One region of the Cupriavidus sp. UME77 genome, then DNA from elsewhere that is predicted to be linked to it. Evidence: predicted binding sites of a transcription regulator. Region 1 holds the regulator's gene; each other region holds the start of a gene.
The links. The regulator FNR, encoded in region 1, switches genes on or off when oxygen is low (the NO sensors DNR and NnrR bind a similar motif). The targets are predictions, from matches to a motif close to TTGATNNNNATCAA.
Positions count from the first base shown of each region.

Region 2: a site for FNR is predicted at 3,646-3,659, ahead of A9975_RS03870 (DASS family sodium-coupled anion symporter). Genes of this name have one in related genera too.
Region 3: a site for FNR is predicted at 4,832-4,845, ahead of A9975_RS03670 (TraR/DksA family transcriptional regulator). Genes of this name have one in related genera too.
Region 4: a site for FNR is predicted at 3,186-3,199, ahead of A9975_RS22700 (OmpW family protein). Genes of this name have one in related genera too.

Region 1 covers NZ_LZZU01000060.1:24,557-33,402, reverse strand. The annotation lists gene ccoG (cytochrome c oxidase accessory protein CcoG) at 1-807, shown strand, start outside; gene A9975_RS23885 (hypothetical protein) at 876-1,091, shown strand; gene A9975_RS23880 (hypothetical protein) at 1,094-1,339, shown strand; gene fnr (fumarate/nitrate reduction transcriptional regulator Fnr) at 1,426-2,151, opposite strand; gene A9975_RS23870 (sulfite exporter TauE/SafE family protein) at 2,450-3,214, shown strand; gene scpB (SMC-Scp complex subunit ScpB) at 3,806-4,882, shown strand; gene rluB (23S rRNA pseudouridine(2605) synthase RluB) at 4,888-6,822, shown strand; gene rimP (ribosome maturation factor RimP) at 7,153-7,641, shown strand; gene nusA (transcription termination factor NusA) at 7,638-8,846, shown strand, end outside.
Region 2 covers NZ_LZZU01000009.1:249-5,107, forward strand. The annotation lists gene A9975_RS03860 (transglycosylase domain-containing protein) at 52-747, opposite strand; gene A9975_RS03865 (Ldh family oxidoreductase) at 801-1,850, opposite strand; gene A9975_RS03870 (DASS family sodium-coupled anion symporter) at 1,876-3,417, opposite strand; gene A9975_RS03875 (RNA-binding protein) at 3,828-4,082, shown strand; gene A9975_RS03880 (tyrosine-protein phosphatase) at 4,147-4,859, shown strand, end outside.
Region 3 covers NZ_LZZU01000007.1:109,979-118,824, forward strand. The annotation lists gene A9975_RS03645 (VWA domain-containing protein) at 1-623, shown strand, start outside; gene A9975_RS03650 (carbonic anhydrase) at 963-1,622, opposite strand; gene A9975_RS03655 (hypothetical protein) at 1,740-2,681, shown strand; gene A9975_RS03660 (hypothetical protein) at 2,811-3,161, opposite strand; gene A9975_RS03665 (universal stress protein) at 3,911-4,741, shown strand; gene A9975_RS03670 (TraR/DksA family transcriptional regulator) at 5,018-5,398, shown strand; gene A9975_RS03675 (BCAM0308 family protein) at 5,498-6,001, shown strand; gene A9975_RS03680 (phosphoribosyltransferase) at 6,066-6,731, shown strand; gene A9975_RS03685 (bifunctional acetate--CoA ligase family protein/GNAT family N-acetyltransferase) at 6,788-8,846, opposite strand, start outside.
Region 4 covers NZ_LZZU01000055.1:149,221-158,066, forward strand. The annotation lists gene A9975_RS22685 (tartrate dehydrogenase) at 1-519, shown strand, start outside; gene A9975_RS22690 (tripartite tricarboxylate transporter substrate binding protein) at 650-1,630, shown strand; gene A9975_RS22695 (HD-GYP domain-containing protein) at 1,730-2,425, shown strand; gene A9975_RS22700 (OmpW family protein) at 2,478-3,122, opposite strand; gene leuA (2-isopropylmalate synthase) at 3,480-5,177, opposite strand; gene A9975_RS22710 (hypothetical protein) at 5,941-7,302, shown strand; gene A9975_RS22715 (DUF6587 family protein) at 7,529-7,849, opposite strand; gene feoB (ferrous iron transport protein B) at 7,868-8,846, opposite strand, start outside.

The DNA of each region.
Region 1 (8,846 bases):
GAGCAGGTCTGCAAGTACATGTGCCCGTATGCGCGCTTCCAGAGCGTGATGGTGGATCGCGACACCTATGTGGTCACCTATGACGTGGGCCGCGGCGAGCCGCGCGGCAGCCGCTCGCGCAAGGCGGACCACAAGGCCGCCGGGCTGGGCTCGTGCGTGAATTGCAGCATCTGCGTGCAGGTCTGTCCTACTGGCATCGATATCCGCGATGGCCTGCAGTACGACTGCATTGGCTGCGGCGCCTGTATCGACGCCTGCAACCAGGTCATGGACAAGATGGCTTACCCGCGCGGGCTGATCCGCTATACGTCCGAGAACGCCATGCGCAGCGCGCTCTCCGAGAGCGTGGCGCGCAAGCGCCTGGTGCGGCCACGCACGGTGATCTACTCGGTGATCTGGCTGGCGCTGGTCGCCGGCTTCATGGCCTCGCTGGCCATGCGTACGCCGCTCAAGGTCGATATCATCCGCGACCGCGGCGCGCTGGGGCGGGAAGTGGAAGGGCGCTGGATCGAGAACGTGTATCGGCTGCAACTGATCAACACGACAGAGGCGCCAATGCGCGTCGCCGTCAGCGCGGGCAGCGATGAGCTCAAGGGCCTGGCCGTGGAATATGATCACGCTGCCGGCAACCTGGAGCCCACGTCCAATCGCCTGATTCCCATCCGGGTGCGCGTGCCGATCGAGTCCGCGGCGCAGGGCACGCACAAGATCGAGGTCACGGTGACCGCGGTGCCCGACGAGGGCGCGGGGGCGCATGGCGCGGAGATTCGACAGAGCACCAGCTTTATCGTGCCGCGCAATCTATGAGGCGGCGGGGGACGCTGGATACACCAATCCGTACGCTACATACGCGATCTAGAACTAGAGGAGGCCAGATGACGCAGCAAAGCAATCCCTGGTGGAAGGAGCCATGGCCGTGGCTGCTGATGAGTGGGCCGTTCGTTGCCATGGTGGCCTGCGGGGTCACGATCTGGCTGGCCATGACCCACCCGGATCCGCCCATTGAGGAAGGGGTCGCTCGCCACGGCCTGGTGGTCGAGAAGGCGGGCAGCGCGCGCCAGGCAGCGCCGGTCGCGGCGCAAGCGAGGTGATCATGAGACTACGCTGGCTGATGTGGGTGCTGTGGCCCGCTTTCCTGGTCGCCGGGCTGACGACCGCGCTGGTATTCTCCATGGTCGATCCCGGTGACCTGCGCTTCTTCGGCCAGCCGGTCGAGGCATCGCGGGAGGCGGTCTACACCGTGGGCTTCCTGATCGCGTGGGTGCTGTGCTCGCTGTCGAGCGGCTTGACGCTGTACACCATGCCCACGCGGCTGGCGGACACGGACGAGCTGGAGTGATTGTGATGCGCGCCTTGCCGGTTCAGGCCAGCAGGCGCGGCATCGCGGCGATCCGCCGCGGGCGAGGGCGGCGCGCGACGAGCGCGTCAGCAGGACTTGTTGACGATCTGCTTGATCCCCACCATGTCGACCAGCTTGACGTGGCGCTGGCGAATCTGGATCAGGCCGGCTTCCGCAAAGCGCGAGAACAGGCGGCTGACAGTTTCGAGCTTGAGCCCCAGGTAGCTGCCGATTTCCTCGCGGCTCATGCGCAGCACAAATTCGGAGGCCGAATAGCCGCGCGCGGACAAGCGCTCGGACAGGTTGATCAGGAAAGCGGCAAGCCGCTCCTCGGCGCGCATCGATCCGAGCGTGATCAACATGACCTGGTCCTGCGAGATCTCCTTGCTCATCAGGCGCATGAACTGATGCTGCAGGGAAGGCAGGACGTTGGACAGCGTCTGGAGATCGCCAAAGCGCACCACGCAGACTTCGGTATCTTCCAGCGCGGTGGCGTCCGACGCGTGCTGCATCTCGCCAAGGCCGTCGAGGCCGACGACTTCGCCGGGAAGGTGGAAGCCCGTGATCTGCGAGCGGCCGTCTTCCATTGTCAGGTGGGTCTTGAGCGTGCCGAAGCGGATCGCGTAGACGGCGGTGAGAGGGTCGCCGAGGCGGTACAGGGTTTCGCCCTTGCGTACGCGCACCCGGTCCTGGACCAGCGTATCCATCTTTTCGAGGTCCTGCTGCGACATGCCGACGGGCAGGCAGAGCTGGCCGAGCGAGCAAGTGGAGCAGCGGGGCGACATCTCGGTAATGGGAATGGTGGTGAGCAATTGGGGCCTGTCGGTTTAGCGCAGTCAATCAAGCGCGATGTGGCAGGCGCATTGAGTTGAGAGCTTGACGTTGAGAGTCGTCGGTTGGAAGCGCTATCCACATCGGCCTGGCGCGCGGGTCTTGCGGCAGTGCGCTATCTGTGCAGCGCGGCTTGCCGTGCCCGTCGTCATGTTTTGCGAGCGCGCTGATGTACGCGGGCGCCAAGCTTCATGTTGATAGCGCCTCTTGGAGCTGCGGGGGCGCGTTCTCCGCATTTTACCGCGCCGGACGTTGCGATTGTGTGATTGGGAGGAGAAGTTGACCATAGGCGTGCTTATCAGCGTATTTACCCTGGCTTTGCTGGGCGGCGTGCACTGCGCCGCCATGTGCGGCGGGATCGCGCTGGCGGCGGAGCAGGGCGGCGTTGCGCGCGTGCCTGCCACGGTGCTCCGGCGTCCCGGCCATTGGTTGCTGGAACTGCTTGTCATGCATGCCGGGCGGCTGAGCATGTATGCGGTGCTGGGAGGCTTGCTGGGCGCCCTTGGCGCTGGCGTCTGGAAGGCACAGTACCTGCCGCTGCAGCGCTGGTTGTTCGGGATCGGCAGTGTGATGCTGGCATTGTCGGGCTTGTGGATGTTGCGCGGGCGCACCACGGGTACGGGTTGGCTGGAGCGGCTCGCCGCCCGGGGCGCGGGTGGATTGCTGCGCGGCCTTGGCGCTATCGGGGCGCGCTTGCCAGCTGTGGCTCGGGCGCATGGGCAGGGCCGCTTGCTGCGCCGCTACGGCATGGGGCTAGCCTGGGGGCTGGTCCCGTGCGGCATGGTGTACGGTGCTCTTGCCATGGCGTTGCTGGCCGGCAATGCCCCGTCGGGCGCGCTGGTGATGGCCGTGTTTGGCCTGGGCACCCTGCCGAACCTGCTGGTGATCTCGGGCCTGTCCGGCTATCTCAGGCAGCTTTCGCGGCGCCCGGCGTTGCGCGCTGGCGCTGGCCTTGCGGTGGTGGCCTTTGGCTTGGCCGGGGTGGCGCGCGCGCTGCTTTTACCTGAGACGCTTGCCGCGCATGGATTCTGCCTGGTCTTCTGAAGCGCTGTTTCGTGGTGTATCTGTCACTTCCTCGCTGAGGTAGCTGTGCGAATCGGTTGCAGGTTTGCCAGGGAATGCCATACAATCGCAAGAACAGCGATATCGCGCAGCGTATTTCATCGTGGCATCGTCAGGTAGCATCCGCTGCTCAGGGATGCATGCCAGGAACACCCAGGCAGGCATCAGCGCCAGGGACCGTTCCCCATCCGCCGTCCGGTTCAAAAGATTCGGTTCAAAAGACCAGCCACGGCAGGGCGGGGTGAAATAGGCCAGCAGGCCCGATATCCGTATTTTCTTGCACCCGGTGCGTTCGATGATAAACGCCGCGCCGGACAGGTCCGCCACATCAGGGGGAAGGCGCGACGCAAGGGCTCCGTCGACTGGCAGTTAAAGCCGGTGGCCGGGCGATCTCCTGCCGGTCAGGTCCGGCACCCGATGCAATAAAAGAAGGCGCACGGCTGGCATGCATCAAGCATGCGGTTGGCTGCGCGGCCAGATGGCGGTGGCAATCCCTACCGCTGAACCCGCAATCTCCAGTGCGCCCGGGATCAACCGGGGCGCAGGTGCAAAGACAGGCTGCACGCAATCAACATGAATACCCAAGAGGCGAAGATCGTCCTCGAGACCGCGCTGATCTGCGCGCAGGAACCCTTGCGCGTCAATGACTTGCGCCGGCTGTTTGCCGACGACGTCGGTGCCGACACCATTCGCGTGCTGCTGGAAGAGCTGCGCCGCGACTGGGAGCAACGCGGCGTGGAACTCGTGGCACTGGCCAGTGGCTGGCGTTTCCAGAGCCGCCCTGTCATGCGCGAGTACCTGGATCGGCTGAATCCAGAAAAGCCGCCCAAGTACTCCCGCGCCGTGATGGAGACGCTGGCGATCATCGCCTACCGGCAACCGGTCACGCGGGGCGATATCGAGGAAATCCGCGGTGTCGCGGTCAGCACCGAAGTCGTGAAGAAGCTCGAGGACCGCAGCTGGATCGAGGTGATCGGCCACCGTGACGTGCCCGGGCGGCCTGCGCTTTATGCCACCACCAAGAACTTCCTTGATGACCTCGGCCTGCGCACGCTCGATGAATTGCCGCCGCTGGAAGACATCCAGGCCCAGGCGCAGGTCGCAATGCTGAATCAGGAGCCGATCGACTTCGAGGCGCTGGGCACGGTGCCGGCGGATAGCGACGAAGAGGCATTCGCGGAACCTGGCGATGATCAGGCCGGCGCTGCCGCGCTGGTTGTGGCGGATGCCGGGGAGGGTGAATCGACCCCTTCAGGCGTGGTTGCCCCCGACGGTCTAGCGGCCGGCGCCACGGACGGCATTGCCGATTTGGTGGATGCGTTTGAAAGGAAGGAGGCCTTGGCGCAAGTAGAGGCTGGGTTCACACCCACGCCCGAGGCCGAGGCGGAAGTGCCGGCTACGCCCGAGCCAGACGGTAAGCCAGGGAGCGAGCCGGTGGTCGCCGAGCCCGCCGGCACGCGGTCCGGCGACGCAGCCGAGGAGCAAGCCGTCGAAGACGGTGAAACAAATGAGCAAACGGACACGCCCGCCAACGGTTACCACGTACAAGTGGCCTCCGGCGAGCAGGCGTCCGAAGTCCCGGGGGCGTCCACGACGAATCCGGCGCACCCCAGCGAGCACGACGAGCACGACCAGCGCGTGTCCAACTGAACACCATGCAACATCCGAATGTGAATACCTTGTCCGATTCTGATCAAGACGTCCGCCAGGCGGATACGCCGGCCGGCGATGCCGGCAATGGCACCGATGGCGCGCCGCGCCGCAAGGGCCTGCGCCGTGGCTTGCGCAATCTGGTGGCCACGCGCCGCCAGGCCGCGCAGGACCGCGATGGCGACCGTGCCGCGGACGGCGGGGCGGCAATCCCTGCGAGCAGCCCCGATGCGGGTGCCGCGCAGGACGCGCGTGGCGACGGCGCAAGGAAGGGGCGTACGCGTGGCAAGCGCAAGCCCGCGGAAGGCGAGGCTGTGCAGGCAGGCGAGCAGCAGGGCGAGCGCCCGGCGCCGCGAGGCCGCCGCAACTTCAGCGGTGACGCTGCCGAAGGTGTAAGCGAAGCCGCGGGCGAGCGCCAGCGCGATGGCGCTCGCACCAACCCGAATGGGAGCGGCGCCCGCAAGCGCAAGCCGCAGCAAGGCCAGCAGCCGCAAGGCGCGGCCCGCCGCGGCGGCGCCGAAGGGCAGCAAGGCGGCCCGCGCCAGCAAGGCAAGGGCGGCAAGGGCAAGGGCGGGGCGCAGCGCCCGGCCGCGGGTGTGCCCGAGAAGGCGCCCGCCGCCGCTGCGAGCGGTGAGGACCTGTTCCGCTTTGTCATTTCCGGTCAGTATGACCAGGAAGAGTCGAGCGGTCCGCAGGCCCGGGTCAAGCCGGTGCGCGAACTGTCCGCAGACGACGATGCGCCAAAGCTGCACAAGGTGCTCGCCGAAGGTGGGCTGGGCTCACGCCGGGAAATGGAAGAGCTGATTCTTCAGGGCCGGGTTTCGGTCAATGGCCTGCCTGCCCACATCGGCCAGCGCATCCTGCCGGCCGACCAGGTCCGGGTCAACGGCAAGCTGATCCACCGCCGTGTGTCGTCCAAGCCGCCGCGCGTGCTGCTGTATCACAAGCCGTCCGGCGAGATCGTCAGCCAGTCGGATCCGGAAGGCCGCCCGACCGTGTTCGACAGCCTGCCGCGCATCAAGGCAGGGAAGTGGGTGGCCGTGGGCCGCCTCGACTTCAACACCGAGGGTTTGCTGATCTTTACCTCCTCGGGCGATATCGCCAACAAGTTCATGCATCCGCGCTACGGTGTGGAGCGCGAATATGCGGTCCGCACACTGGGTGAACTGGCTGAGGCCGATCGCCAGCGCCTGCTGCATGGCATCAAGCTCGAAGATGGGGAGGCTAATTTCCTGCGCATCGCGGACGGTGGTGGCGAAGGCATCAACCACTGGTACCACGTGGCGCTGACCGAAGGCCGCAACCGCGAAGTGCGCCGCATGTTCGAGGCCGTCGGGCTGACCGTGTCGCGCCTGATTCGTACCCGTTACGGCCAGTTCCTGCTGCCGCGCGGCCTGAAGCGCGGCCGCTGGCAAGAACTCGCGGCGGACGACGTGCGCGCGCTGATGGCATCCATCGGCCTGAAGGCGCCGTCCAAGGGGGATAGCGGTCCCCGCGGCGGCAGTAAGGTGGGTGGGCGCCAGCAGCGCACCGAGGCAGCCATTGCCGGCATGCCGATGCCGACCGGCATGGACGGCCTGCCGCGCGTCAATCGCGGCAACGGCCCGCGCGGCAGCGGCGCTGGCCGCGGCCAGCCGGATCCGATGCAAACGTCGATGGGCTACATCGGTGGCCCGACCCTGCTGACGTCCCATACGACCAAGCTGGGCGGCGGTGCGGCGGGTTCCCCCCGCGGCCCGGGCGGCCAGGGCCGCGGCGGCCGCAGTGGTGGCCGTGGCGCTGGCATGGGTGGTATGGGCGGCATGGGTGGCATGGGTGGCGGTCAGAATCGTTCCCAGCGCCGCGGTGGTGGCGAAGCCAATGGGAATGTGATGCCGCAGGCCGGCAAGCCCAACGGCAACCGCCGTCCTCGTGGCGGTGGCCGCGACGGCAATCGTTGAGTGATGCGAGGCAGGGCGCCTTGGGCGGGCCTGGCAGGGAAAAGAGCGGCACGGGCCGCATCCCTGTCTTGCCAAAGCCGGGTGCCTTTGCCTTTTGCACCGCGACAGCGTATAATCAAAGTCTATTCAAAAGTCATCCTGCAAAAGGGTGGGCGAATGATGGGCATTGCGCCCATTTTTTTTTGCTTCGCCCGTTTCGTGTGCTTGCCGTGTTTCGCGGCGCGCCGGTCGGGATGACTGGCAGGCAAGCTGGCTGAAGCCGTCATCCAAGACGGCCGTGCCGATGGGCTGGGTCTGCCACGGTATTGATGGCCATTATTCGGGAATACAGTGCATCTGGCAGATTTGATCGAAACCACCCTGAACGGCATGGGGTACGAGCTGGTTGAGCTCGAGCGCGCTCCAGGCGGACTCATGCGCGTCTATATCGATCAGCCTGAAACCGGCATCGTCATTGAGGATTGCGAGAAGGTAAGCCGTCAGCTTACCCACGTGCTCACCGTCGAGAACATCGACTACGAGCGCCTCGAAGTGTCCTCGCCGGGGCTGGACCGGCCGCTCAAGAAACTGGCTGACTTCGTCCGCTTCGCGGGCCAGGAAGCCAGGGTTACCTTGCGCCTTCCGGTCAACGGGCAGAAGAACTTCGTCGGCATCCTGCAGACGCCTACCGGTGAGCCGGGGGCAGAGCAGATTGGCCTCGAGTTCGAAGGCCAGAACGGCACGGCGCTGCTGGAATTCACCATATCCGATGTTGATCGCGCACGCCTGGTGCCGGTGATCGACTTCAAAGGAAATCAGAAAAAAGGGAACAAGCAATGAGCCGCGAAGTTCTGTTGCTCGTCGATGCGCTTGCGCGTGAGAAGAACGTCGACAAGGATGTGGTATTCGGTGCGCTGGAAGCGGCACTCGCTTCGGCAACCAAGAAGCGTTTCGAGGAAGACGTGGATATTCGCGTCGCCATCGATCGTGAGTCCGGTGAGCACGAGACGTTCCGCCGCTGGCTTGTAGTCCCCGATGAACAGGGTCTGCAGGAGCCGGACAAGCAAATCCTCATGTTCGAGGCCCGTGAGCAGGATCCGGACATCCAGCTGGATGAGTTTGTCGAAGAGCAGATCGAGTCGGTCGAGTTCGGCCGTATCGGTGCGCAAGCCGCCAAGCAGGTGATCCTGCAGAAGATCCGTGACGCCGAGCGCGAGCAGATCCTCAACGATTACCTCGATCGTGGCGAGAAGGTCATGACCGGCACGGTCAAGCGTGCCGACAAGAAGGGCCTGATCGTCGAGTCCGGCCGCGTGGAAGCGCTGCTGGCCCGCGACCAGATCATCCCCAAGGAAAACCTGCGCACCGGCGACCGTGTCCGCGCATATATCCTGAATGTGGATCGCACCGCACGCGGCCCGCAGATCGAGCTCTCGCGCACCGCGCCCGAGTTCCTGATCAAGCTGTTCGAGAACGAAGTGCCGGAGATGGAGCAGGGCCTGCTGGAAATCAAGGCAGCTGCTCGCGACCCCGGCGTGCGCGCCAAGATCGCCGTGGTGGCGCATGACAAGCGTATCGATCCGATCGGTACCTGCGTCGGCGTGCGCGGCACGCGGGTGACCGCGGTCCGTAACGAGATTGGCGGCGAAGCGGTCGACATCGTGCTGTGGTCGGAAGACCCGGCGCAGTTCGTGATTGGCGCCCTGGCGCCGGCACAAGTACAGTCGATTGTGGTAGACGAAGAAAAGCACAGCATGGACGTGGTGGTCGACGAGGAAAACCTCGCCGTCGCCATCGGCCGCAGTGGTCAGAACGTACGCCTGGCGTCCGAGCTGACCGGCTGGCAGATCAACATCATGACGCAGGAAGAATCGGCACAGAAGCAAGCCGAGGAAAGCGACGTGGTGCGCAAGTTGTTCATGGCCAAACTGGACGTGGACGAAGAAGTGGCTGACATCTTGATCGACGAAGGTTTCTCCACGCTGGAAGAAGTGGCCTATGTGCCCATCAGCGAGATGTTGGAAATCGACGCCTTCGATGAAGAT
Region 2 (4,859 bases), on a different contig from region 1:
GCCATCGCCGCAGCAATCAAACAGCGACCACCCCCATCACCAATCCATCCCCTACTTCAACCTCAACGGCTCCAACAACGCCGCATCATATTCCCCCCTCCCAATCCTCCCCAACTCCAGCATCCGCAGCAAAATATAAGCCTGCCGTTGCCGGGCGCGCCGGGGATTCACCACCGGGTTATTCGCCGAAGGCGCCTTGGGCAATCCGGCCAGCATTGCGCATTCCGCCAAAGTCAGCTCGCTCACCGGCTTGCCAAAATACGTCTCGGCCGCCTCGGCAAAACCATAAGCCCCTTGCCCAAGGTAGACCTTGTTCATGTAGAGCTCGAGGATCTCGTCCTTGCTCATCGCGTGTTCGATCCGGTAAGCCAGCAGCACCTCATACAGCTTGCGGGTATAGGTCTTCTCGCGCGAGAGGAAGAAATTGCGGGCCACCTGCATGGTGATGGTCGAGGCGCCCTGCGACAGCTCATCGGACAGGTTGGCCACGCCGGCGCGGATCACGCCGACATAGTCGATGCCGTCATGGAGGTAGAAGCGATCGTCCTCGATGGCTACCACCGCCTGGGTCAGCTTGGGCGGTATTTCGCCGATGGGCACGTAGCCGGGCGACTGGCGAAACGTGGTGAGCGCGTCCAGCGTGGGCAGCTGGCGCTGAGCGACGAGCACGGCGAGCGTGCCGAGCAGGGCCGCGCCCAGGATGAGCAGCAGCACCAGCTTGAGAAAATTCGACCAGAGACGTTCCATGGGCCGTATTGTGCCAGCACCGGCCATGTCCCTGCCCAAGCCGCGCCGCCGGTTCAGCCCGCCGGCAGTGCCACGCCAAGTTCCTTGGCCAGCGTTTCCAGGTTGCGCCAGATCGCAGGGTTCACGTCCAGGTGGGTGGTCGTGAGTGCGCGGTTGGCGGCTTCGAACTCTCCCGGGTATTGCACGCTGTCAAAGCCCGGGGCGGGCGGGGTGTCGTGCAGGTAGTTGACGAAGGCTTCCACCTCCGCGCTCTGCCAGCTCAGCCCCAGGTCCAGTTCCGGGTTCATCAGCACCGCGAACATATTGTTGGTGGCCACGCCGCCGCGCGGGTTCTCCGGCTGGATGGTGCCGCCGCCCGACAGCACGCCCGCGAGCAGTTCGGCTACCACGCCGAGCGCATAGCCCTTGTGGCCGCCGAAGGGCAGCAGCGCGCCCGGTTGTTCGCTGAACATGGCTGCGGCATCGGTGGTGGGGTTGCCGTCGCTGTCAATGATGCTGTTCTCCGGGGCGGGCTCGCCTTTTTCGGCCAGCACGCGGGCCTTGTTGATGGCGATGGCGCTGGTGGCGATATCCACCACCAGGGGCGGGCGGCCGTTGGGCATCGGCCCGGCGAAGCACAGCGGGTTGGTGGTCAGCCGCGCGGTGCGGCCGCCGTAGGGGGCCACCACCGGGGAGCGGTTGATCACATTGGTAAAGCTCAGCAGCACGAAGCGCTCCTTGGCCACCATCTCGCCATAGTGCCCCATGCGGCCCAGGTGGTGCGAGCGGCGCAGCGTGACGATGCAGTGGCCGTGCTGGCGCACGCGCTCGATGGCGCTCTCGATGACGCGCTTGCCTACGTGCTGGCCGAAGCCGCCATTGCCGTCGAACACCAGCAGGCTGTCGCGGTCGAGCACGCATTCGGCGCGGCCCGCCGGGTTGACGTTGCCGGTTGCAAGCGAGCGCCGGTAGTTGGGCAGGATCGACAGGCCGTGGCTGGTGTAGCCGCAGCGGTCGGCCTCGACCAGGTGCTCGGCCACGTCGTTGGCGATGTCAGTCGGCACGCCTTGCGCGGCGAGCAGGTCGCGGGCGAGCCGGGTGGCGAATTGCAACGTAATCTTCATGTTTGTTCCTTGTCCCGGTGTGCGATCAGATCCAGCCCAGCCAGCGCCAGTAGGTGGCGGCGAACAGCAGCATCAGGGCGTAGCCGATCACCGTCACGGGGATGCCGACCTTGGCGAACTGCTTGCCGTTGAAGGTGTCCGTGCCCAGGCAAACCATGTTTTGCGGTGCATTGATCGGCAGGATGAAGCCGAAGCTCACGGTGAAGCCGAGCAGCATCGTCAGGCCGATCTGGTTGATATCGCCGGGCAGCGTCTGCAGCACCGAGATCAGGATCGGCAGCAGCGCCGCGGTGAGCGCGGTGGCGCTGGCAAAGCCGAGGTGGATCAGGATCAGGAAGGCGGCCAGGATGGCGAACACCAGGATCGGGCCTTGCGTGGCGAGCCCGGAGTTGGCCACCACGAACTTGCCCAGCCACTGGCCGGCCTGCGTGGTAAGCAGCGCGGTGCCCAGGCTGATGCCTACCCCGAACACGATCAGCGTGCCCCAAGGCGTGCGTTGCTGCATGGTCTTCCAGTCCATCACGCCAATGCGCGGCATCATCAGGATCACCAGGCCGACGAAGGTCACGGTGGCGGTGTCGAACTGGTGCAGCTTGCCCTCGGTCGCCCAGAACAGCAGCAGCCCGATGGACACGGCGGCAAGCCGCTTCTGCGGGCCGCTCATCGGGCCCAGCCCGGCGAGTTCCTTTTGCACGGCTTCCTTGCCGCCGGGGATGGCCTCGGTCTCGGCGGGCAACAGGAACCGCACCAGGAAATACAGCACGACCGACATCACGATGGCCCACGGCGCGCCGGCGATCAGCCATTGCAGCCAGGTGATGCGCTCGCCCAGCAGCTTGTCCATGAAGCCCACCGTCAGCAGGTTCTGCGCGGCGGCGGTCTGGATGCCGACGTTCCAGATGCTGGTGGCCATGGCCACGGTGATCATGATGCCGCCGGCGATATTGGATTTCTTGTCGACCCCGAAGGCCGCGATCACGCCCATCATGATCGGCACCACGCAGGCGCTGCGCGCGGTGGCGCTCGGCACCACCAGCGACAGCGCGATGGTCACCACGATGCTGCCGATCAGGATGCGCCGCGTGCTGGTGCCGATGGCCGACAGCGTGACCAGCGCGATGCGCCGGTCGAGCCCGGTCACCGTCATTGCCGCCGAGATGAAGAGGGCGGCGGCAACCAGCGCTAGCGCGGTGTTGGAGAACCCTGCCAGCGCCATGCCGAGCGCGCGGGAGGTGCCGTATTGCGTGGCCGGGTCGGCCACCGTGGGCGCAAAGCCGATCAGTGCGGCCATCAGCGACGTGATCATGATGGCGCTGGCCTCGTAGGAGACCGCCTCGGTGATCCACACCACGATGGCAAAGGCGAGGATCGCCAGCATGCGATGTCCCGCCACCGGCAGGTCCGGGGGCAGGGGCAGGGCGAGTATGCCGATCAGTACCAGGACGGCGGCGTAGAGCCCCCATGGTGTGGATTTGCCGGGCGCGGCTTGCGGCACGGCGGCAGCCACACCGATAGCGGTGGGGGCGGCTGCGCGGACGGCTTGGGTTGGAGTGCGCGGGTCTGTCATCGCTTTCCCTTTTCTTGTCTTGTTGATCTTGGTTCGACACGGGAAGGCGGACGTCACGCGCGGGGCAGATGGCTAGCCTGTGACTGGCAGGGTGGCGGCGTCGTCCGGTGGTGTTCCGTGAAGACCTGGCGGAGGCGGGAGACCGGCTTGCGGCCGGGCTGCCGCGTTCGACATGGGGAAATTATCGTGCCGGCCAACGGCGGCTGTCGAGAGTGGATCCGGGCGCATATGACGCGGATCAAAGAACCGGCTCGCACAGGGAAATTTCGATGCGCCAAGCGGTCAGACTTTCAGATCGTTGCGATACAAGGGATACAAGGGCTTGCGGGCGTTGCGCAGCGAGTGCAACAACCTGCGGCCCCGCACGCCGCGAGCCGCGTGAACGTGATCTGAAAATTTTGGAGTGCAAGATGAAGGTTTTAGTGAGAGGACTACGTGCCGAAGTCGACGCATCGGCGCTGCGCACGGCGCTGGCCGCCTACGTGCGGGTCAAGGACATCGAGTTGATCCGCGAGGGCGACGGCGCGCATCCCTGGGCCTGGGTCGACCTGGATCTCGACGATGTGGACCCGATGAGCGTGTGGAAACTGGTGGCGAAGCTCGATCGCCGTTATATTGCTGGCTGCCATACGCGCTGGCATGTGCCGGCCTATCGCGCGCGCTGAGCCGCCGCCACGTGCGGTGCGGCGCGCGCGCCACCGAACGACAAAGACAGGGCAGGGACACACGATGCAGGAAAACTTGGCCGATGCGCCATCACAAGGCGCCGGCGTGCCGGGCAACGCAGCGCTTGCGCTGGACAATGTGGTCAATCTGCGCGACCTCGGCGGCCTCGCCACGCGCGATGGCCACCGCGTGCGTGCCGGCAAGCTGTTTCGCAGCGGCAACCCGGGCCTGGCCAGCGCGGCGGATATGGAACGGCTGCGCGCATTGCGGCTGGACATGGTGATCGACTTCCGCTCGGCCGGTGAGAAGACCGCCGCGGAAAGCCCCTTTGGCGAGGCTTTCCGCTGGGTCGCCGCACCGGTGCTCGAAGGCAGCATGTCGATGGCCGAGCTGATGCCGCGTTTGCGCGACGGTAGCGCGGAGCAGATGGAGGCCTTCATGCTGGAGGTCTATGGCGACTTTCCGCGCAAGTACCAGGCGGCCTTTGGCGGCTTCCTGAAGACTGCGGAGCAGGGCGGCAACCTCCTGTACCACTGCACCGCGGGCAAGGACCGTACCGGCTTTGCCTCGATGTTGCTGCTGGCCGGCCTGGGCGTGGAGCGCGACATCATCATGGCCAACTACCTGGAATCGAATCACTGGAACCAGGGCTTCAACCAGAAGATGAGCGCCGGCGCGGCGCAGTTCGGCGTCGATCCCGCGGTGATGTGGCCGCTGCTGGCGGTGAAGGCCTCTTACCTTGAAGCCTCGATGCACGCCATCGAGCAGGACTACGG
Region 3 (8,846 bases), on a different contig from region 1:
TCGAGGACGAACATCGTGACGGCGTGACCAATGACCTGCTCACGCGCCTGATTCCCTGGGGCCTTGCCTTCGACCCGGACAAGAAGGTCGACTGTTTTACCTTCTCTAACGGCGCGTCACACGTCGAAGATGTGTGCCCCATCAACGCCGACAACTACCAGGGCTTCGTGAAGAAGCACATTATCGGCAAGGTCAGCGGCTGGAACGGCGGCACGGACTACTCCTACGTGCTCGAGCGCATGCTGGCGCATTTCGGCTGGACGCAAATCGTTGAGAGGGCGAGCGTCATCGGCCGCTTCTTCGGAAAGAAGGACAAGGTAGTGCAGTCCGGTCAGAAGCGCCGCAGCCTGGTGATTGTCATCACTGACGGCGAAAACTCGGACAGGGGCCGCACGCTGGATGTGCTGCGTGCATCTCAGGAACGCAGGGACGAGGTTTATTTCCTCTTCATCGGCGTGTCAAACCAGGGTGGCGGCTTCCCCTTCCTCGAGCAGCTGGGCGACGAGTTCGATAACACGGGATTTGTTGGCATCGACAATTTGCGTGCTTTCGTGGCCCTGTCGGACGACGAGTTGAACATACGCTTCATCAGCGAAGAGCTGATTACCTGGCTCAAGTCCTAAGTCGCGGCAAGGCGGCTACGGCCGCCGGCGATGCAAGAAGACCTCGACGAGACGTTGGCAAAGTCAGCGGAACCCGTCTGGAGCTGGTGGCAGTGTTACGCCATGATTCGACCTTGTGCGCTCCGGCGCATGTGACAAATACCACCTGGTCGGCACCATGGCCACTTTCAATTTTAAATCAATCGCTTAGCGTGTCGCCCAGGCGCCGGGTGCCAGCGACGAAAACCAAGTTCAAGCCGGGGCCAGCCTGAGGCGACCCCGAGGGCCCCGTCCTGCCGTTGCAGGCGCAGGCACCTGGTCAAGCGGGTCCCTGTTACATCGAGTCGCCGCCAGCTTCTCTCACACCTGTCCGCGATTGCGCGAAGCCACAGCCACAGTGGTCGGCGAGTCGGCAAGCGGTACGAATCGTCGTGTCGGGCCGTCGAGGGCATCAATGCTACCCTCCTCGATGTCGTAAACCCATCCGTGCAGACTCATGCGCCCCTGTTCGAGCGCAAGTGCCACAGACGGATGGGTGCGTAGATTGGCCAATTGCGCGATCACGTTTTCTCTGACGAGACCGTCGAGCTTAGCGCGAGGGGTATCGAACTGATGCGCCGCGTTGATTGCTTTTGCAGCATCCGCGTGACGCAACCAGCTCGCGACTGCCGGCAGGTGATCAAGACAAGTGCAACGCGAGATCGCGCCCATCGCGCCACAGTCGGAGTGCCCGCAGATCACGATGTCCTGCACGCCCAGGACCGCGACCGCATACTCGACGGTGGCCGAAACGCCACCAGGTTCCGGACCGTAGGACGGCACGATGTTTCCGGCATTGCGAATGACGAACAGTTCTCCCGGCTCACGCTGGGTGAGGAGCTCGGGCACGACGCGACTGTCCGAGCAGGTGACGAACAGCGCCTTGGGATTCTGTGTCGTTGCGAGTTGCTTGAAAAGCTCGATTCGTTGAGGATAGACGTCGCGCTGAAAGCGCAGAAAGCCGTCGATGATGTCACGCATGGCGTCCTCCAGATTGGTTACGTGATACAGGCACGACCGTTCGATATTTTGTCATGCCGGTGCGCAGCGATTATCGCCGATGTGACTGGCCACCAACAATATGGGACGTGAGAACTCATGAATGAGAGCACTTGCCAGGAGCGCGGCCGACACAGGTTCGCGCAAGTCAAGGCCTACCATATCGCAATCTTGACGATGTGCCTTCTATTCCATGTGTCAGTCGCGCGGGCGGCGGACAATGCTGCAAGCTTGCATGACCGATACGAGAGTTCAGTACAACAACTCAACCACAGTCCGTTCCAACGCAGGCTGTACCTGGAATCGATCGAGTCGGCCTCTATGCTTAAAGGCGAGATCTACAGCGTGTTGGATCACCCGTTCGCGGTAGTCGATGGGGCGCTGCATAGTGGCCCTGAGGCGCCGGCCAACTGGTGTGATGTGCTGATATTGCACCTTAACATCAAGTACTGCCATGCTGCGATCGGAGGAAACGGAACCATACTTGAGGTGAACCTAGGCAAGAAAGTCGAGCAAAAGCTTGTGGACACCTACCGCTTGCAATTCAATTACCGAGCGATACCCAGCCCCACTACGGAGTACTTCCGGGTAGAGCTTAGGGCTGACAACGGGCCGCTAAGTACCAAGGACTACCTGATTGTGCTCGAGGCGGTACCCGTTGAAGGGAATCGGACTTTCTTGCATCTCACCTATTCCTATAGCTACGGACTGGCCGGGCGCGTTGCAATGAGCACCTATCTGGCTACCATCGGTAGCGGCAAGGTAGGCTTCACAGCTATCGGCAAGGTGGCTTCCGCTGGAAACAGCAAATATGTGGGAGGTATCCGCGGCTTGATAGAGCGCAATACCATGCGCTACTACTTGGCCATCGACGCGTACCTGAGTGCGCTGTCAAGTCCGCCGGGAAAGCAGCTCGAGCAACGCCTGACCAGCTGGTTCAATGCCACGGAGCAATATCCCCGGCAACTGCATGAAATTGAGCGCCCGGCGTATATGCAGATGAAATTCAAAGAGTATCAACGTCAGCAGGCCGCAGGATGACAGACGCATCCTCATGTTGCCACGTCAGCGATCACGAGACGCAAGATCAGGTGCGAGGAACGCACCACTTCCCTGGAGGTAGCGGCGGGTGTACCGGTTTTACCTAGCCAGGGAAGCTGCGGTGTGGGCTTAGTTTTTCTGCGCGTCGGCAGGCGTACTGGACATTTCCTGCTTCATTTTCGCGTCGTTCGCCTTCTTCTCAACGCTCTTGTCCTGCTTGGCGGACTTCACGCTCTGGTTGTATTCGGTCTTCGCGGCCTTCTTCTTGGCTTTGTATTGGTCCGATGCTTGCTTGTTGGCATCGCGGCGCTGGACCAGCGGATCCTTCGGTGGCTCGATCTGTGTCATGCCGGAAGGTACCGCAGCATTGCTGCGATCAGGAGGGGCCCCAGGCGCCTGGGCAAAGGTAGCTGCGCATAGCAGGCCTGCCGCCAGTGCCGTAGTAACCCGCAAGGTGCGAATCCGCTCGTTCTTGGTCATGTTTTTCCTCACCGATGAGGGTTCGAATCTGTGTTGGTTGACTTCGCGGGAAGCGAAGGCTGAACTGCACCACGCCGATGGCAGCGTTTCTTGCGCATTTCGCTGATGGTGGACTCCGCGACCGTGGGGCATAGGCGCCAATTCGCCCCGAACCGCACGGCGGTTGAGGTACGGCCGAGTCAGCGTACCGACCAATGCCTTTTCCCGATGGCTTCGAGAACGTGGCGACCCTGGTCAGTGAGATGCAGACGGCATCGATTAGGGGATAGCTGCTCTAATCGGACGAGTTGCCGCTTCACTAACGCGTGGAGATCATCGGGGTTCAACTCGTGAGGCCCCTGAGAGTCCAGGATAAGCATTAGTGCTGCATATTCATGAGGACTTAACATCATCGTCTCCAGCGACGGGGCGGAGCTTGTATGAAAAAGCGCGCTCTTGATGAAGGGTTTTGCAGGCGCGTTGTCCGTGCTGCTGTTCTGGCGATCTATTGAGCGCACCGCAGCTAGATGGTGAGTTGGCGGAGCCTGTTCGCTGCGCCATGGGGTTCAGGCACTCTCCGCTGGATCGCTACGCATCGCAATCTTGGATACATTCGCTTACAGAGGTGCGTCATATTCTCAGGAGGCTACCGAAATCGGCACCAGTGCAGAAGGTGCAGAAGGTATCGGGCTTGACCTGAGTCAATAGCCACGTCCAAGCGCTTCCTAGACTGGATTCAGGTTCCCAAACCCAAACCGCACAGGAATGCTATGGAATATGCCAGCATCATGGTCCACCTGGACACCAGCCCACGCGCGCTGGACCGGCTTGAAATCGCTGCCCGGCTCGCCGTGGCCCGCCATGCCCGGCTGATCGGGCTGTTTGCCGGCTTTATGCCGGACGTCGCCTGGTTTTACCTGATGGAGGGCGCCGCGGCCTATATCGACGAGGACCGCCAGCGGCGCAGCGAGGCGCGCGAGGAGGTGCACCGGCGCTTCCTGGTGGCAACGCAGGACCTGGGGATCGAAACCGAGTGGCGGGCAGTGGATGGCGATCCGTTGATGATGGCGCTGCGCGAAGTGCGCGAGGCCGACCTTGTCGTTGCCGGGCAATACGATCCGGGCGACCCGGACAGCTTTGTGGCGACCCAGTTCCTGGAAACCCTCATCCTCGACGGCGGCAGGCCGGTCCTTGTCATTCCATTCGCCGGGCAGTTCGCCGCACCCGGCGCACGTGTCATGGTGGCTTGGAACGGCGGACGCGAGGCCACGCGCGCCTTGCACGACGCCATGCCCCTGATCTGCGGCGGGCAGGCCAAGGTGCTTTGCGCGCAAGGTACTGGCGCGCGGCCCGATGCGAGCCTGCCGGGCCATGCCATGGCTGCGCTGGCAAGCCATGGCGTCCAAGCAGAGCTCGAACACTGCCAGGAAGGATCGGACATCGCCATCGGCGAAACCTTGCTCTCGCGCGCGGCGGATTTTGGCGCCGATGTGGTGGTGATGGGCGCCTACGGGCGCGGCCGCCTGCGCGAGTTGGTACTGGGTGGCGTCACCAGGGCTTTGCTGGACACCATGACGGTGCCGGTCCTGATGTCACACTAGTCACATTAACTGCCCGCATAGCGCCGCCGCGATATCCGCGCCCGCGCGCACCATCGCTGCGGCTGGCTCTGTGCATCGCCGGAAGTGAGATTGACGCGCATCAAGCTAACCGCCAGCCACCCACCTATATTGAAGCTTGAAGCGGAACCAGGGTTCAGCGCGCCACGCCGCAGGCGCTTCGTGCCAACGGCCCATCACTTGATCTGGCGCAAGCGGCCTGCCCGATGTCATCGCATCATGGATGTGGATCCACCTTGCCGCGCCCGGGAGTCAACGATGTCCGATTTAACGAAAGAGCAGCTCTCCAGCCTCGTCACCTTGCTGGACAGCAGAGAGCAGAGAATCCGTGGCCAGATGGACGCCGCAGCCGTTTCCCGTACCGTGTCCGCCGAGCGCGAACCGAGCGACGACGCGGATCTCGCCGAGCATGACACCGAGGAGCGCATGGACGATGCCGTGGCGGAACACTACCGCATGGAACTTGCCGACATAGCGGTGGCACGAAAGCGGATCACCGGGCTCAGCTACGGCGTGTGCCTGGACTGCGGCGAGCCCATTCCTTATCCGCGGCTGCAAGCGTATCCCACGGCCAAACGCTGCACCCCGTGCCAGCGCAAGCACGAGCACATGTTCGGGGCGCCGAGCGGCATGCGATGAGCATGCGCGGGCGTTCCCGTGGGCGGGCTCGCCAGGTGAGTCCGCGAAACAGCAGGCAGGCCGCGTGGGCGCTGCCCGATACGATTTCAGGAGCCAGACATGAAAGTCCGTGAGCGTTCGAGCCAGGTCAGGCCGGCCCGTTGGGACCGGCTTCCCCAGGATCCCATCCACGATGCCTACAAGCAGCCGGAGAAGGCGCCTGCCATCGCTTCCTGTCCCGCTTGCCACGCGGTCTACCTGAAAGGACGTTGGCAATGGCGGGCCGTGCCGCCCGGCGCCAAGGCGCTGATGTGCCCGGCCTGCCACCGCATTGCCGACCATGTGCCCGCGGCGCAGTTGACGCTGGATGGGGCGTTCCAGCAGGAGCACCGGGATGAGATGCTCGGGCTAGTGCGGCACCGGGAAGCCCTGATGAGAGAGAGTCATCCCATGGAGCGCATCATGGAGACGCTGGTTCAGGAGGACCGCATCACCATCACGACCACGGGCTTTCACCTGGCACGCGATATCGGCTCTGCCGTGCATCATGCGTATCGGGGCAAGCTGGAAATCGACTATCCCGACGCCGATGAGACCCTGTATGTTCATTGGTACCGCGCTTGAGGGCCGCAAGCCCGCTCGGTGGCTAGCCAGAGCCCCTTGCCGGTAAGAGGCAAGAGGTAATGTCATGACTTTCCAGGACAGGAACGAGGCCGCCGAGCGGCTGGCCGAAGCGCTCGCCGGGTACGGCGACGCCCATCCCCTTGTGCTGGCCATTCCACGGGGCGGCGTGCCGATGGGCAAGATACTCGCCGAGCGGCTCGGCGGCGAACTGGACGTGGTCCTGGTCAGGAAGCTAGGGGCGCCATTCGACCGCGAGATGGCGGTCGGCGCGGTCGATGAAAGCGGCTGGGTCTACGTGACGCCCTACGCGGCACGAGTTGGCGCCGACTCCAGCTATCTCAACCAGGAGCGCAACGAACAGCTTGCATTACTGCGCCGCCGCCGGAAGCAATACACGCCGGGGCGCTCCGCGCGTGCGCTGGAAGGGCGCACGGTGATCGTGGTGGACGATGGGCTTGCCACGGGTGCCACCATGATTGCCGCATTGCATGCCTTGCGGCAGCAGCATCCTGCCCGGCTGGTGTGTGCTGTGCCCGTGGCCGCGCCGGCTTCGCTCGCCGAGGTGCGGCGTTACGCGGATGAGGTGGTCTGCCTGCGGTCGCCGGCCAATTTTTCCGCCGTCGGTGAGCATTACCGGGAGTTTCCGCAGGTTGAGGATGAGGAAGTGGTGGCTTGCCTGGAGGGGGATTCGGGGCAGCACGGGGAGGGACGTTTGGCGGGAAGGGAGTAGGGGGGCGTTCTTGGAGTCGGTGTTTTTGATCTTTGATCTTTTCGGCCAATGCGATGTCATGGCCCATCGCCTGAGTCCGACCCCGTCAGCAAGAGGCGGAGTTCCACGCCGTCGCTCGCAGGCTGGCCAGTGCGCAGAACGTGGATACCGCTGCTTTCGGCGAGCCTGAGCATCGCCCTGTTGGTTGCCAGCGTGGTGCCGACCAGCTCCCGCGTGCCGCGTGCGCGGCAGTAGGCCACCATTTTGCCCAGCAGCAGGCTGCCGATGCCCTGGCGCTTGCAATCGGATCGCACCGCTACGGCGAACTCGGCGCGCAGGTTGTCGGGGTCGGCCACGGCCCGCACTTCGCCCAGGATGGCCGGCTGCCCGCCGGTCGCCGCTCCGACGGCGACGAATGCCATCTCGCGGGCGTAATCGATCTGGGTCATGCGTGCGAGCTGGCTGTGCGGCGGTTGGCGGATCATGCAGAAGAAGCGCATGCGGATATCCTCTGGGGTCATGGCCGCAAAGAAGGCCTGGTAGGCGGGTTCGTCTTCGGGATGCACCGGGCGCAATCGCAACGGTGCACCGTGCCACGCCACGGTCTCCTCCAGTTCCTTGGGATAGGGGCGGATGGCAAGGCGGGCTGCGCCTGGCTGCGTAGCCGTCGCCACGCCGATGCGCGTGTCCAGGGCCAGCACGCCCGCGCTGTCGGCCAGCAGCGGATTGATATCGAGTTCGGTGATTTCCGGCAGGTCGCATAGCAGTTGCGACAGCTGGATCAGGACCTGGTACAGGGCGTCATGGCAGATCGGCGGCTGGTCCCGATAGCCTGCAAGCAGCTTCGCAACGCGCGTGCGGGCGACAAGATCCCTTGCCAGGTTGACATTCAGCGGCGGCAGGGCGATGGCACGGTCGGCAATGCACTCGGCGGCGGTACCGCCGTGTCCAAACAGCACCACGGGGCCGAACACAGGATCGGTGGTGGCGCCCAGGATCAATTCAAAAGCACCTGGCCGGCGGATCATGCGCTGTACCGTGAAGCCATCCAGGCGCGCCCCGGGCCGCTCGCTGCGAATGCGGGCTTCCATGCTCTCCAGGGCCTGCCGCACCTGGCCGGCAGACTGCAGGTCCAGCGCCACGCCATCAACATCGGACTTGTGCGTAATGTCGCGCGACAGAATCTTGACGACAACCGGAAAACCGATGCATTCGGCGGCGGCGACGGCGGCACCGATATCGGCAGCGGTCCGAGTTTCCACCACGGGGATGCCATAGGCGGTCAGGACCGTGCGGGCTTCGGGCTCAGTCAGCATCGAACGGCCGGTGGCGAGCGCGTCGCGGATGCACTGTCGCGCCCGTTCGCTGTCAGGCTCGGCGCCGGTCGGAACCGATGGCGGCGTCTGCATCAGCAGCTCCTGGTTGTGGCGGTAGGCCACGGCCTGCAGGAAGCCGCGCACGGCCTGTTCCGGCGTGTCGTAGGTGGGAAGGCCCGCGTGCCGGCAGATCTGGCGGGCACGGGTCACCGAGTCGCCGCCGAGCCAGCTTGTGAAGACGGGGCGCGATACCGTCGACGGTGTGGCCGGCGCAGTTGGCGTGATGGCGCCGATGAGGGCAATGGCGATGTCGCTGCTTGGCACGATCGCCGTGGGAGCGTGGATCATCAGGATCGCATCGCTGCCGGGGTCCGCCGCAAGTCGCTTCAAGGTGTCGACGTAACGTTCGACGGGAGCGTCCCCAACGATGTCGACGGGGTTCGCGTGCGACCAGGTTGGTGGCAAGACCGCGTCCAGCAGCTTCAGCGTGGCGTTTGCCAGGGTGGCCAACTGGCCGCCGCCAAGAATCAAGGCATCGGTGGCCATGACGCCAGCGCCGCCGCCGTTGGTCATGATCGCCAGGCGAGCGCCGGCGAGCGGACGCGCTCGCGCGAGCGTTTCCACTGCGTCGAACATGTCCTCGGTGGTGTCCACGCGCAACATGCCGGCCCGGCGGATCGCCGCGTCGTAGATATCGTCAGCGCCTGCCAGCGCACCGGTATGCGAGGTTGCCGCTTTCGCGCCTTCCGGCACCCGGCCGGCCTTGATGATCAGCACTGGCTTGTTGCGGGCAGCCGCGCGCGCCGCTGACATGAACTTG
Region 4 (8,846 bases), on a different contig from region 1:
AAGTCCAACGCACAGCGCTTTGGCATGGTGATGTGGGATGAGATCTTCTACGAGGTCGCCAAGGACTATCCGGACGTCAAGACCGACCGCGAGCTGGTCGATGCCGTGACCACGCGCATGGTGCTCAAGCCGCAGACGCTGGATGTGGTAGTCGCCACCAACTTGCACGCCGATATCCTGTCCGACCTGGCCGCCGCGCTCTCCGGCAGCCTGGGCATCGCGCCCACCGCCAACCTGAATCCCGAGCGCGTCTTCCCGTCGATGTTCGAGCCCATCCACGGATCGGCTTTCGATATCACCGGCAAGGGCATTGCCAATCCCGTGGCGACCTTCTGGACCGCCGCGATGATGCTGGAGCATCTCGGCGAGAAGGCCGCGGCCGATCGGCTGATGGCGGCGATCGAGCAGATCACGGCGGCCGGTGTCTTCACGCCGGACCTGGGCGGCACGGCAAGCACGGCGAGCGTCACCGAAGCCATCTGCAAGGTACTGGCGCAGCAGGTGAAGCAAGCCGCCTGAGCCAGCCGTCCAAGCCGCGAAGGGGGGCGAGAACGATGGCGGCACAATGTTCTGCGCAAGCGGCCCGCCCCTGGACGGGCCGCTCACAATAGAAGAAATAAAAAAATAGAAAAGCAAAGAGGAGACAAGCATGCAATCCGCATTCCGGACTGCGGCAGCCGTGCTCGCATTCACGCTCGCTGCCGGTACCGCCTTCGCACAAACCAACGCGCAGGCCTATCCCGCCAAGCCGATCCGCCTGATCGTGCCGTTCCCGCCGGGCGGCACGACCGACATCCTGGCCCGCACCGTCGGACAAAAGCTCACGGTGGCGCTGGGCCAGCCCGTGGTCATCGAGAACCGGCCGGGCGCGGGCGCGACGATCGGGGCGGATGCCGTTGCCAAGGCGCCGGCGGACGGCTACACGCTGCTCATGGGCGCGGTTCACCACACCATCGCGCCGAGCGTCTACAAACGGCTCTCGTACGACGTGCAAAAGGACCTCGCGCCGGTATCGGTCGTCGCCATCGTGCCGAACGTGCTGGTGGTCGGCCCGGGCTTCCCCGCCAAAACGGTGCAGGAACTGGTCGCCTATGCCAAGGCCAATCCCGGCAAGCTGACTTATGCCTCCAATGGCAACGGCACCGCGCACCATCTGATTGGCGAACAGTTCAAGGCGCAGACCGGCACCGATATCGGCCATATCCCCTACAAGGGCAGCGCGCCCGCCATCACGGACCTGATGGGCGGGCAAGTGTCCATGATGTTCGACACGACCTCGTCCGCGCTGCCCTACATCAAGGCCGGCAAACTGAGGCCGCTGGCGGTCGCCACCGCGAAGCGCTCGTCCGCCTTGCCGGACGTGCCAACGCTGGCCGAAGCGGGCCTGCCCGGCTTTGACATCGCGTCCTGGTTCGGCGTGATGGCGCCCGCGGGCACACCGCCCGAGATCGTGGCGAAGCTGAGCGCGGAAATCGCCAGGAGCCTCGCCAGCGACGACGTCAAGCAGCAGTTCGCCGCTATCGGCGCGGAGCCGGTGGGCAACACGCCAGCGCAGATGCGCAGTCAGATCCAGGCAGAGATCGGCCGCTTCGGCAAGCTCGTCAAGCAGGCTAATCTCAGCATGGACTGAGGCAGGCGAAGTGCGTGGCCACGAAGGCGGTTCGCCATCAGCTATTGGCGATATGCCTCGGCAGGCATAGAATCTCGCGCTTCGCCCAGCTTCAGCACCATGACTACGAATCCCCATGCGGTTATTACGCTGGCCAGCCTGACGCTCGCTGGCTGCTTGCGTTACCCGCATGCATCGGGCCATCTCGTTCGCACTGCGACGATCGCCGCCTGCCTTGCCGATCTGGTGGGGCTGGATGCGGCGCACTGCGAGCGCATACGGCTCGTCACGCCGGCGCACGACGTGGGCAAGCTCGCCATCCCCGATGCCGTACTGCTTAAGCCTGGCAAGCTGCTCCCCGAAGAGCGGCAGGTGATCGAGCGGCATGCAGAGATCGGCGCGAACATCCTCGCGGGCAGCGCGGACGCGCTGATGCGCCTGGCGTCGCAGGTCGCGCACGATCACCATGAGCGTTTCGACGGCACGGGCTATCCACGCGGCCTGGCCGGCAAGGAGATCCCGCTGGCCGCGCGTATCGTGGCCATCGCCGATGCGTTCGATGCCATGACGGAGTCGCGCTGCTATCGTCCCGGCATGAGCGACGACGATGCGCTGTCGATTGTCTCGGCAGGTTCCGGCTCGCATTTCGACCCGGACGTGGCAAGCGTTTTCCTCGCCAACATCCCGCAGATACTGCGGAGCCGGAAATCGGCGCAAGCGCTGCTGGATGCTGGCTCGGAGATGGCCGTGGTCGCGCGCTTCTATGGCCTGAATCGCAACGCATTGCGGCAGATCCCGCGCCAAGCCAGAGCCTGACGCGGGATCTGCCGTCCGATCGTTGTGCCGTGGAGCGACGTACCGCGATTCGTCAGAAGCGGTAGCCCACACCCATGCTGAACAGCCACGGATCCAGACTCACGTTCGAGACCTTCACGCCGGCCGCCTTCACATCGCTCGACAGCCACACCTTCTTGACGTCGGCATTGAGGAACCAGTTCTTGGTGAGCTTGTAGTCCATGCCGATCTGCAGGGCCGGCGCCACGCTCCAGCTATCGAGCGACAGCGAATTGTTGGCAATGTCGGCGCCCCAGATCCGCGTGAAGTTCAGGCCGGCGCCGATATATGGGCGGAAGGTGCCGTTGGGAATGAAGTGATATTGCACCAGCAGCGTCGGCGGCAGATGCGTGAAGGAGCCGATCTTGTTGCCATCCAGGTAGACGTTCTGCTTCTGCGGCACGGTCAGCACCAGCTCGGCGGCGATGTGCGGCGTGAAGAAGTAGGTGACATCGAGTTCCGGAATCCATTTGTTATTGACCGTGATGCGGTCCGAGGCGCCAACGCCGCCGATCGGGTCGGACTTGCCGGCCATGTCGAGATAGGTGCTGCGCAGGCGCACCATCCAGTTGCCCTGCGCTTCATCGGCAGCAGCAGCGGGCGTTGCGGCAACGGCGCCGAGCACGGCAAGGGTGGCAATGGCGGTGGTGCACAGACGGGTATGCAGGTGCTTCTTCATGATGGTTGGCTCGTGTTTTAGGAAACTTCACGCACAGTTTGGCGCAGCGTTTCCGGTCGAACCTTGACCGAAAGCAAGAAGATGGGCATGGGTGGCGCGCGCATGCGCATGCGTCGCCGCGTTGCGACAGTCCCGGCCCGCGCCGCGCTCTTTCGCATTTCCAATCCCGGGCCGGGCTTCTAAGGACATGCGCAAATATTCGTGGCGGCAAGTTTGCACCCGCCTTACGCTGTGCACACAGTCAAGCAACGAGCATGTCGTGGGCGTCCCGCAAGGGCGTCTTTCCGGGTGTGCCCCGTGGGGGCGGGGCACACCGGTTTTTCTGCGCCGCGGCCTTGAGTCCGGGCGCGGGCGGTATCAGTCGGCCAAGGCTTGTTCGCGCCGTACTTGGCTGGCCGCAAGCAGGTGACGGTTCACGCCCGACACCACGGCCTTGAGCGATGCCGTGATGATGCTGGCGTCGATGCCGGCGCCGAAGCCCGTGGCGGAGTCTCCTACCCGCACTTCCACATAGCAGGCCGCGGCGGCATTGGCACCGGACGACAGCGCATGCTCGTGGTAGTCCATCACGCGCACCGGCATGTCCAGCGCGCCTTTGAGGCCGCTGACGAACGCATCGATCGGGCCGTTGCCCCGGCCGCGCGCGCGCAGCGCTTCGCCATCGCGCAGCAACGTCACTTCGATCTCCACCTGGCCGTTGTTGCCGGACACCATCTGGTGGCCCACATAGCGCAGCGGCGCCTCATGTTCGAGATACTCGCGCTTGAACAATCCATACAAGTCATCGGCGCTGGCTTCGAGCCCGCTCTCGTCGGTCATCGATTGCACCGCGCGGCTGAACTCGATCTGCAGGCGGCGCGGCATATAGATGCCGTGCACCTGTTCCAGCAGGTAGGCCATACCGCCCTTGCCGGACTGGCTGTTCACGCGGATCACCGCATCGTAGCTGCGGCCAAGGTCGGCCGGGTCGATCGGCAGGTATGGCACCTCCCAGATCGCATCCGCCTGCTGCTGCGCGAAGCCCTTGCGAATCGCATCCTGGTGCGAGCCGGAGAAGGCCGTGAAGACGAGGTCGCCCACATACGGGTGGCGCGGGTGCACGGGGAGCTGGTTGCAATCTTCCACGCACTGGCGCACTTCATCGATGTCGGAAAAATCGAGCCCGGGGTCCACGCCCTGCGTGTAGAGATTCAGCGCCAGCGTCACCAGGTCGACATTGCCGGTGCGCTCGCCATTGCCAAACAAGCAGCCTTCCACGCGATCGGCGCCGGCCATCACGGCAAGCTCGGCGGCTGCCACTGCGGTGCCACGGTCATTGTGCGGGTGCACCGACAGTACGATGTCCGCGCGCCGTGCAAGATGCCGGTGCATCCATTCGATCTGGTCGGCGAAGATATTGGGTGTGCTGCATTCCACCGTGGTCGGCAGGTTGAGAATGAGCGGGCGCGTGGCGCTGGGCTGCCAGATCGCCGATACCGCATCGCAAACCTCGAGCGAGAAATCCAGCTCGGTCATGCTGAAGGTCTCGGGCGAGTATTCGTAGGTCCATGCCGTCTCGGGCATGCCGTCGGTCAGCGCCTTGATCAGGCGGGTGCCCGCCAGCGCGATCTCCTTGACCTCCTCGCGGCTTGCACCAAACACGATGCGGCGAAACGCGGGGGCGATCGGGTTGTAGAGGTGCACCACGGCGCGCGCGGCGCCGCGCACGGATTCGATGGTGCGCTGTATCAGGTCCTCGCGCGCCTGGGTCAGCACCACGATGGTCACGTCGTCCGGGATGCGGTCTTCCTCGATCAGCATCCGCACGAAATCGAAATCGGTCTGCGAGGCCGAGGGGAACGCCACTTCGATCTGCTTGAGCCCGATCTTGACCAGTTGCTCGAAGAAGCGGAGCTTGCGCTGCGGGTTCATCGGCTCGATCAGGGCCTGGTTGCCATCGCGCAGATCCGTGCTCATCCAGACCGGTGCGCGCGTGATGCGCTTGGCGGGCCAGGTTCGGTCGGCGATATCTACGGTAGTGGCGGGGCGGTACTTGGTGGCGGGGTTGCGCAACATCATGACGGTTCTCCTTCCTCGCGGGAAGATGCAAGACACAAGAAGCAAAAAAGCAAAACGCAAAAGGCAAAAGGCAGGACGCAAGATCGCCGGGGCGTTGAAACGCTCGATAGCGAAGGCGTCAGAAGGCCAATGCGGAAAAAGGGTGGCGCGAGGCTGCCGAACTGCCACTAGGCACTAGGCCCGGCAACCGATCAGTAGGTCTAGCAGTAGCGAGGAGGAAAGACGCGGCGCCGACAGGGCCGGTGCAACTAGCGCAATGGCGGTACCCAGCGCGCAACCTGCTGCCGGCACGCGCGAGGCTGCAGCGATGCGGGAGGCATCGGCGGCGCGGCGGTGGAAGCAGGTGGCTTGGTGCATTGCGTAGTGTGTTGGAAGCGGTGCGGATGAAGCGGCTTACGCATGCCGAGCCCGCTTTTCGGCAGTCGGCATCCGGCAAGAATAGTCGAGAACGCGAACGGGCGTCAAGGACGAGTGCGCCGAGCCCCCGGCGGATAACCGGATGGCCGGCCACCTCCGCCTGGCCATCCGCACGGACTTGTGATTGAGCCCAGGCGTGCGTCAGCGTACATAAGCGCTGAACTCTCAGCCGTTTGGCTGGTACAGCAGCGTGCACATCGTGACTAGCCTGGATAGCACGCGACCGTCCAATTCCGCCATTTTCCTGGCCGGCCGCGCCAACCTTACGAGTCTGGCCAGCGGCGCCCTGCTTCGGCTTTTGTCGGCAAGGGGCCCGGGATTTAACGCCATACGGGGAGACATCATGAGAAACACGAAGTCGTGGCCAGCATGGCTGGCCTGCGCCGCCATGGCATTGCTGATGGCGGGCTGCGGCGGCGGCGGCGGTGGCGGTGGCTCGGGCGCCGCAGCGCCCACCACCGCGAGCACCGCGGCGGATACCACCCCGGTGAAATACTCGGTGACGCTCACGATGACCTCGGGACAGGTCGGGGTGGGCCGCAGCATCTCGATGTCGGCCTCTGTGGTGGACAGCAAGGGAGCGGACGTAACGTCGTCCAGCACCTTTGCCTGGACTTCGTCCAGCAACGCCATCGCCACCGTGGTGCCGGCCGCAAACGGCAGCGCCACCATCACGGGGGTGGCGGTGGGTACGGCCACCATCCAGGTGGTGGCCACCGTCAAGGCGGCGGACAACAGCACCACGCAACTGCCCGCGCAAACCGCCACGGTGGCCGTGCAGCCCACCGCGGTCAGCTACAACCTGGCACTGTCGAATCCGGTCCTGTCGCTGGTTGACGGGCAAGTGCAGCCGGTCACGGCGACGCTGGTCGATGGCAACGGCAACGACGTCAGCGCGGCCGTGCACGACTGGGCCTGGGCCAGCTCGATTGGCAACGTGCAGGTCAGTGCCGCGCAGAATGCCGCATCGCTGACGGGCGTCAACAGCTCGGATACCACCGCCGCGGTCGGCACGGTCACGGTCTCGGTCACCGCGCCCAACGGCATTGCTGTCAGTGGCCAGATGCTGGTGACGGTGCAGAAGAACACTGGCTACACCTACCGGCTCGAGCTATCGCAAGGGGGCATGCCCATCAACGCGCTGTCTGTGCTCAACGGCTATCCGCAGGTCTTCAACGCGCGCGTGATCCGCAGCGATTCGCACGATTCCACCGCGGACTTCGACGGCACCTGGAGCTACGCCGCCACCTCGCCGACGCTTTCCGTTGCGGCGGATCCAGCCACGCGGCAGGCCACGTTGAGCACCAGCATCGTGATCGGCACGCCCACCGTGCAGAGCCTGCTGCAGGTGAGCGCGGCCAGCAGCAAGATAGCGGGCACGCCCAAGGCCATCCTGACGGTGACGGAGCAGCCGAAGTGGGCGCTGGTCTATAACGGGCCACAACCGCTCAAGCTGCTGCTGTCGCTGCCCGTGCCGATTCCGGTCACCGCCACGCTCAAGAACTTCGGTGCGGACGTTCCCTATCTTGGCTGCACGGGCTGGAGCTGGACCAGCAGCGCCAACGTAGCGTTCGCGGGTGGCGTCAATGCTGCGCAGATCGTGGTCACGCCTTTGGCGCTTGGCAATTTCACAGTGACCGCAACCTGCACGGCCGGCCCTGAACTGCAGCCGGTTTCCATCACGATTCCGGGAACGGTGAGTTGACGCGGCGCCCAGCTTTTGCCTGAGCTTTCACGCGGCGCCTGGCATGTGTTCCTGCCGGGCGCCGTTGTTGATGGAGATCGTGGCGCGCAGGTGCCGACGAAAAGGGGAAGAGGGGGGAGGTGCCGAAGACGCTGTGAACCAGCGCGGCGAACCCAAAGCGTACCCGTTTCTGCGTGGATCAAAAACGTGGCCAGCGATGGGCTTTGGGGCGTGATCGCGCTGCCAATCAGCGCTTGGCCACGAAGCGGATGACTTGCTCGTTGGCCTGCGTGACCGGCGCTGGCTGCGTGCTGCCGGTGGTGCTGGAGCCGCAGGTATTGCACCCGCCGCTGTCGCAGCCGCTCGCGCAACCGGCCGCGGCCTGTGGTGCCAGCCAGGCTGCTGCGCGCCGGCGCCAGCCGGTGGCAGCGGTGCCGCCCAGGCGTGCCGCCAGCCCGGCCTTGATCCGTTCGCGGGTGCGCGGCGCATAGCGGGCCAGCACGGAGATCGTGCAGGCCAGCACGATCAGCGGCACCAGCAGGGTTTCAACGGCGTGGTAGAGGCTCATGGCTGCAATGTCCTCGCGTCAGCCCAGCATCAGGGTGATGTGGTACGTGGCAAAGGCCGCCATGTAGCCGAGCCCGAACAGGTAGGCCGTCGAGGCGGCCATCACCTTCCAGGAGCCAGTCTCGCGCCGGATCACCGCCATCGTGGAGATGCACTGCGGCGCGAACACGAACCAGGCCAGCAGCGACAGCGCGGTGGCCAGCGACCATTGCGCGGCGATCATCGGCACCAGCTGGCTGGCCATGGCGTCCTCGCTGCCGGACAGCGCATAGACGGTGGCCAGCGCGCCCACGGCGACTTCGCGCGCCGCCAGGCCCGGCACCAGCGCGATGCAGATCTGCCAGTTGAAGCCGATCGGGGCAAAGACATGCTCAAGCGCCCGGCCGATCATGCCGGCGAAGCTGTAGTCGATGGCCGGGGCGGTGGCGCCGTCCGGCGGCGACGGGAACGTGGCCAGGAACCACAGCAGCACCGTCAGCGTCAGGATCACCTTGCCCACGCGGGACAGGAAGATGCGGGCACGCTCCCACAGGCCGATCGCCACGTCGCGCGCATTGGGGATGCGGTACGAGGGCAGCTCCATCATCAGCGGGTGGTCGGTGCGGTCGCGGCGGAAATACTTCAGCACGTACGCCACCAGCAGTGCGCTCACGATGCCCGCCACATAGAGGACGAACAGCACCAGGCCCTGGAGGTTGAACATCCCCATCACCGTGCGCGCCGGGATGAAGGCGCCGATCAGCAGCGCGTACACGGGCAGGCGCGCGGAGCACGTCATCAGCGGGGCCACCAGGATGGTCGCGAGGCGGTCGCGCGGGTCCTGGATGGTGCGCGTGGCCATGATGCCGGGAATCGCGCAGGCAAAGCTGGAGAGCAGCGGGATAAAGGAGCGGCCGGACAAGCCGGCGCCCATCATCAGGCGGTCTAGCAGGAAGGCGGCGCGAGGCAGGTAGCCGGATTCCTCCAGCGTCAGGATGAACAGGAACAGGATCAGGATC